DNA from 2 places in the Pseudomonas sp. LB3P58 genome. Region 1 is predicted to be linked to the other one. Evidence: riboswitches for the same ligand, from Rfam matches in the RefSeq annotation. Region 1 holds a riboswitch; the other holds the start of a gene.
The links. A riboswitch is a leader RNA that binds a small molecule or an ion and turns the genes downstream of it on or off. The one in region 1 is predicted to bind cobalamin.

Region 1 (3,401 bases):
GGGCAAGACCCGAGGTTTCGATCAGGATGTGGTCGAGGTCGCCGCGACGGGCGACCAATTCGCGCATCACCGGGAAGAATTCTTCCTGAACGGTGCAGCACAGGCAGCCGTTGGCCAGTTCGTAGACGCGGCCGTTGGCTTCTTCTTCAGTGCAACCGATGGAGCACTGCTTGAGGATTTCGCCGTCGATGCCCAGCTCGCCGAACTCGTTGACGATCACCGCAATGCGGCGGCCCTGAGCGTTGTCGAGCATGTGCCGCAGCAAGGTGGTTTTGCCCGAGCCGAGGAAGCCGGTAACGATGGTGACGGGGAGTTTGGCCAGTGTTTTCATCGGATGCCCTTTGGCAAGGTGGCGGGCATACGGGACGACGACCGCTGCTGCATAGGCGCGCGGAAGATTTCGCCACCGGATCACCCCGCCCGGTTGTAGTGAGAATTCGTTTCGAGGCAGGTCTCCTGGCTGACGGTGTGCCAATCGTTCGACTGGCGTTGGCTGCGCCTTCCCGCGAACCCTTTGCACAGGGTTTGCAGTGGCGTGGCAGCGAACATCACCGTTCACAGTTGCGGGGGCAGCCGCGGCATCGACCGCGTTCCCTTCTTAGCTTCGGCAGACGCCGAAGAACCTCGAAAGCGCAAGGCTACGCATCGTGTGGGGGCGGGTCAATGTCTTGTGGCGCTCTCACTGGCCCCATCGCGAGCAGGCTCGCTCCCACATTGGAATGCGATCAACTGTGGGAGCGAGCCTGCTCGCGATGAAGTCGCCTCGGCCCCAAGTTGAGAACCCTTGCCAATTGACGCCCAACCCCCGCCCATGCTCTCCTACACGCCTTGTTACGGGTGCCCTTCACAGGGTGAAACGGGAAACCGGTGAATCATGTGCTTTACTCTAAAGTCATGTCAGTCCGGTGCTGCCCCCGCAACGGTAAGCGAGCGAAGCGTCAGATCCACTGTGCCAGCAGTTCGGCATGGGAAGGTGATGCTTGCAGGTCAAGGCGAAAGCCAGTGCCCCTCGTGAGCCCGGAGACCGGCCCGCAACACAAAGTGACCATTACGATCACTGAATAACAAACCCGCGGTGGGCGGGCGCTGTTTGAACCTCTGCGATCCCGATTCGCAGGGGTCTTCCATGCGCTCTAAATCACCCGCTGACAGACCAGAGGGAAGCGCCATGTCGATCATCAGCAGCACCGGCAGCAACACCGATAAAAGCACCGCCAGCACCACCAATACCCTGACTCAACGCCTGACCGCCGCCGTGTGTGCGTCGATCCTGGGTGCGTGCCTTGTGTATTTCGCCGGTTTCTCGCACATCGAAGCGGTGCACAACGCCGCTCACGATACCCGCCACAGCTCTGCATTCCCGTGCCATTGAGACCTGCTGACATGATCAAGCGTATTGCGCAAACCGCAGGGTTCACCGGGCTGCTGGCCGCCCTACTGCTGACCCTGCTGCAAAGCTTCTGGGTGGCCCCGCTGATTCTGCAGGCCGAGACGTTCGAAAAATCCGAGCCCGCCGCTGTTGAAGTTCACGAACACGCCGCAGGTGCTGTCGCCGCTCACACCCACGATGCTGAAGCCTGGGAACCGGAAGACGGCTGGCAGCGCGTGCTGTCCACCACCGGCGGCAACCTGGTGGTAGCGGTCGGTTTCGCCCTGATGCTGGCCGGTCTTTACACCTTGCGCGCGCCGACCAAAACCTCCCAAGGCCTGCTTTGGGGCCTGGCCGGTTATGCGACGTTCGTGCTGGCACCGACCCTCGGCCTACCGCCTGAACTGCCGGGCACTGCTGCGGCTGATTTGGCGCAACGGCAGATCTGGTGGATCGGCACGGCCGCCTCCACCGCGGTCGGCATCGCATTGATCGTGTTCAGTCGTCACTGGCTAATGAAAGTGCTCGGCGTGGCAATCCTGGCTGTTCCTCATGTGATCGGCGCACCACAACCGGAAGTCCACTCGATGCTGGCTCCAGAAGCCCTGGAAGCTCAGTTCAAAATCGCTTCGCAGCTGACCAACATGGGATTCTGGCTGGCCTTGGGCCTGATCAGTGCCTGGTTGTTCCGCCGCAAAAGCGATGGTCAATACCACGCATGACTGAGATCAGCACAGCGCCGACTCTGGTAGTCGGCCTGGGCTGCCAGCGCGGCTGCCCCGTCAGCACGCTGCGGGCGCTGCTCGATCAGGCGTTACAGGCTTATAAAATCGAACTTCACCAGATCAAGGCCCTGGCCAGCATCGACCTGAAGCGCGAAGAACCGGGCTTGATCGAATTGGCCGAACAGCTTGCGTTACCATTGCAGTATTTCAGCTGTGAACAATTGGCCGTCTATCAACCGCAACTCAGCCACCGCTCGGACATCGCGTTCGAACGCACCGGCTGCTACGGCGTCGCGGAAAGTGCCGCCCTGGCCCTGGCCGAACACCTGGCCCAGGCACCGGCAAAATTGCTGATCTCACGACAAAAATATGCCCAGGCAACCTTGGCGTTGGCCGGCGCTGCCTAAAATCCTCGATAATCCCCGTCTTTGATCATGAGCAATCTTCATCTGAAGCCTTGCCCAGCCCCTTTTTCTCACAGGAACCGACGATGACCGTCTACTTCATTGGCGCAGGTCCCGGCGACCCGGAACTGATCACCGTCAAAGGCCAACGGCTGATTCGCAGCTGCCCGGTGATCATCTATGCCGGCTCCCTGGTGCCCGCCGCCGTGCTGGAAGGCCATCGCGCCGAACAGGTGGTCAACAGCGCCGAACTGCACCTGGAACAGATCATCGAGCTGATCAAATCCGCCCATGCCAAGGGTCAGGACGTGGCCCGGGTGCACTCTGGCGATCCGAGTCTTTATGGCGCCATTGGCGAGCAGATTCGCTACCTGCGCGAACTCGACATCCCGTTTGAAATCATTCCCGGCGTCACGGCCACGGCGGCCTGCGCGGCGCTTCTTGGCGCGGAACTGACGTTACCGGACGTGTCGCAAAGCGTGATCCTGACCCGCTACGCCGACAAGACCGCGATGCCCGCCGGCGAAGAGCTCGGCAGCCTGGCGCAGCACGGGGCGACCATGGCGATCCATCTGGGGGTCAATCATCTGGAGAAGATCCTGGCCGAATTGCTGCCGCATTACGGCGCGGATTGCCCGATTGCGGTGATTCACCGGGCGACCTGGCCGGATCAGGACTGGGTGGTGGGGACGTTGGCGGATATTGCCCAGAAGGTTGAAGCAAAGGGGTTTCGACGCACGGCGTTGATTTTGGTGGGGCGAGTGTTGGGCAGTGATCACTTCAGTGAGTCGTCGCTGTATCGTGCCGGGCATGCGCATCTGTATCGCCCATAGATCAAAAGATCGCAGCCTACGGCAGCTCCTACATAGGGATGCGTACACCTGTAGGAGCTGCCGAAGGCTG
Region 2 (3,401 bases), 1.0 Mb from region 1:
GCCACATGGTGCAATTCGGGATAACCGCCCGGCAGATAGAGGCTGTCTGCCTCCGGCAATTGCGTGTCACGGATCGGCGAGAAAAACAGCAACTCGGCGCCCATGGCCCGCAGCAAATCCAGGCTCGCGCCGTAGGTGAAGGCAAACGCTTCGTCACGGGCCACAGCGATACGCACGCCGGCCAGCAACGGTTCTGCAGCGATCACATCAGGCGCGGCGAATTCCACCGCCGGTGGCAGCGCGACTTCGCAGCTGCTGGCCAGCGCATCGGCCGCCGCATCGAGGCGCAGGTCGAGATCGTTCAACTCACTGGCCTGAACCAGACCGAGATGCCGACTCGGCAATTCGATCCCGGTTTCCCGGGACAAGGCACCGTACCAGCGCAAACCTTCAGTGAGGCTGCCTTCCAGTAATTGCGCGTGACGCAGGGTGCCGACGCGGTTGGCCAGCACACCGGCAAACGGCAAGTCCGGCTGATAACGCGCTAGCCCCAGGGCCAGTGCGCCAAAGGTCTGCGCCATGGCGGTACCGTCGATCACGCCGAGCACCGGCACACCGAAGTGTCGCGCCAGATCAGCACTGGATGGCGTACCGTCGAACAACCCCATGACGCCTTCGATGAGGATCAGATCGGCTTCGCCGGCGGCTTCCCACAACAGTCGACGACTTTCCTGCTCGCCGACCATCCACATGTCCAGTTGATACACCGGCGCACCGCTGGCGCGCTCGAGAATCATCGGATCGAGGAAGTCCGGGCCGCATTTGAACACGCGTACCTTGCGCCCCTGATTGCGATGCAAACGGGCCAGCGCAGCGGTGACGGTGGTCTTGCCCTGACCGGAGGCCGGCGCGGCAATCAATACCGCCGGGCAATGACGTGGTTGACTCACAATTCGACGCCTTTTTGCGCTTTGATCCCGGCCTGGAACGCGTGCTTGATCACGCCCATTTCGGTGACGGTGTCAGCCAGTTCAATCATCTCCGGCTTGGCGCCGCGACCGGTGACCACCACGTGCTGCATCGGCGGACGGGCCTGCAAGTCGCTGAGCACTTGATCGAGATCCAGATAACCGTGCTTGAGCGCAATGTTCAATTCATCCAGCACCACCAGGCCGATCGACGGATCACGCAGCAATTCTCGGGACACCGCCCATGCGGCTTCAGCGGCGGCGATGTCACGCTGGCGATCCTGGGTTTCCCAGGTGAAGCCCTCGCCCATCACATGAAAACGCACCTGTTCCGGGAAGCGCCGGAAGAACAGTTCTTCGCCGGTGCTGCTGCGCCCTTTAATGAACTGCACCACGCCACACTGCATGCCGTGGCCCATGGACCGGGCGAGCATGCCGAAAGCCGAGCTGCTTTTGCCTTTGCCGTTGCCGGTCAGCACCAGCAGCAGGCCACATTCATTCGGGGAATTGGCGATGCGTTCGTCGATCACGGCTTTTTTGCGCAGCATGCGCGCCAGATGACGTTCGTCACGATCGGGGGTATCAGTCATGGGGGAGCTCTCCGTTGAGGCTGGATAACGGCGGGCAGGCACAAGAATAGACGGCAAGAAGCCTGGCATCGCCCACCGTGATGCCGCTGGATGGATCAGGCCGGTCTCCGGGCTCATGAGCGGCATTTTGCCTGACTGCGCGCCTTCCCATGTCGACAGTCGACACAGTGGCTCAAGGCGCAGTCTTCACTCATTTACCGTTGCGGGGGCAGCGCCGGGATCATGGCTCTTCGTCGCTTGAAGAGAGTCACTCACCGGCTTCCCTGTTTCACTCTGTCGACCAAGGTCACAGAGCACCTGAAACAAGCCGCGAAGGTTAGAGGGTTGGGGATGGAGCGTCAATTGAAGACGGGCGACCTGCGAGCGATTAACTGCCGTCGATCAATTATCTGACGCCAATCTTGTGCCACACTCTCAGCAGTGATATCAAAGAGCCACAACCTCACAACACAATAACAAGGGTGAGCCACATGCAAGGCATGATCATCAGCAATCCGAAGCTGGAATTCCTGCGCCCGGTGCTGGAACGCTGGTTTGACTGTATCGACCGCTACAACGCCGTGCGCGGCGATAACGACACGCCTTACTGGTTCGACGAAAAAGCCAACCTGAGCCTGCTGTCCGCCGCGGCCTGGATGGCGGAAATGGTCACGCTGCAACAAACACCGACCCGTAAACAGACCGAAGAAGGCGAACGCAATGGCCGCGCCGATCTGTTTATCGCGACCAGCGAAGAACGCGCTTACCTTCAGGCGACCCAGCGCTGGCCCCGCGTCAACAGCCTGAACCTGACGCAATCATTGCAGGACATCACCAGCGACGCCAAGCGCATCAGCTACGCCAGCGACCTGAAACTCGGCTGCCTGTTCGTCGCCCCGCAAAAAGCCCAACAAAGCGCCACCCCGGAAGAACTCCAGGACATGCTCGACGACCTGCAAAAGGAACACACCTGCGCGGTGGCCTGGTATTTCCCCTATGCCTATCGCAAGTTGCGCAACGAAGCCGGCAACTATCACCCCGGCATTGCCGTGCTGTTCAAGGAAGCCCGCGGCTGACCGGTTGAACCATCGCGCACCCGCGCTTCTCTATTGATTAGGTCAATGCATTCATAGGGAAGATCAGCATGCGCAAGCCCCCGCTCGCTCTCGTCATCGTGCTCGCCGGAGGGCTTGCGGCCTGTGGTGAAACCGCCAGGCTGCAAGTCACCGACGGCTACGGCCCGTCACCCAAGCTGCCAGAACCGAATAAAACCCTGATCCCGACGGTGAACATCGCCCCGGCGATCGGCTGGCCGGACGGCACGAAACCCATCGCCGCGACAGGGACTCAGGTGGCGGCTTTTGCTGAAGGTCTCGATCACCCGCGCTGGCTCTATGTGTTGCCCAACGGCGACGTGCTGGTCGCCGAAACCAACGCACCACCCAAACCCGATGACGGCAAAGGCATTCGTGGTTGGGTGATGGGCAAAGTCATGGGCCGTGCCGGCGCCAAAGTACCGAGCCCGAACCGCATCACGCTGCTGCGGGACAAGGACCACGACGGCATCGCCGAAACCCGCACGGTGTTTCTGGAAAACCTCAACTCGCCCTTCGGTATGACCTTGGTCGGCAATGACCTGTACGTCGCCGACACGGACCGCCTGCTGCGCTTTCACTATGAAAACGGCGAGACGGCGATCAAGTCGCAGCCGATGAAGGTGATCGACCTGCCGGGCGGTACGCTGAATCACCACTGGACCAAAAACGTCATCGCCAGCAAGGACGGTAGCAAGCTATACGTCACCGTGGGCTCCAACAGCAACGTTGCGGAAAACGGCATGGACAAGGAAGAAGGTCGCGCGGCGATCTGGGAAGTGGATCGTGCCACCGGAAATCATCGAATCTTCGCCTCGGGGATTCGTAAT

Region 2: another riboswitch for cobalamin. It lies ahead of cobO (cob(I)yrinic acid a,c-diamide adenosyltransferase); the one in region 1 lies ahead of ACYZTZ_RS10375 (CbtB domain-containing protein).

The regions. Positions count from the first base shown of each region.
Region 1 is NZ_JBUBVE010000001.1:2,210,730-2,214,130, reverse strand. Features, by position in the region: gene cobW (cobalamin biosynthesis protein CobW) at 1-331, opposite strand, end outside; cobalamin riboswitch at 430-642, opposite strand; cobalamin riboswitch at 819-1,047, shown strand; gene ACYZTZ_RS10375 (CbtB domain-containing protein) at 1,169-1,372, shown strand; gene ACYZTZ_RS10370 (CbtA family protein) at 1,384-2,091, shown strand; gene ACYZTZ_RS10365 (cobalamin biosynthesis protein) at 2,088-2,501, shown strand; gene cobM (precorrin-4 C(11)-methyltransferase) at 2,585-3,331, shown strand.
Region 2 is NZ_JBUBVE010000001.1:1,205,233-1,208,633, reverse strand. Features, by position in the region: gene ACYZTZ_RS05655 (cobyrinate a,c-diamide synthase) at 1-890, opposite strand, end outside; gene cobO (cob(I)yrinic acid a,c-diamide adenosyltransferase) at 887-1,498, opposite strand; cobalamin riboswitch at 1,580-1,814, opposite strand; gene ACYZTZ_RS05645 (hypothetical protein) at 1,969-2,553, shown strand; gene ACYZTZ_RS05640 (PQQ-dependent sugar dehydrogenase) at 2,622-3,401, shown strand, end outside.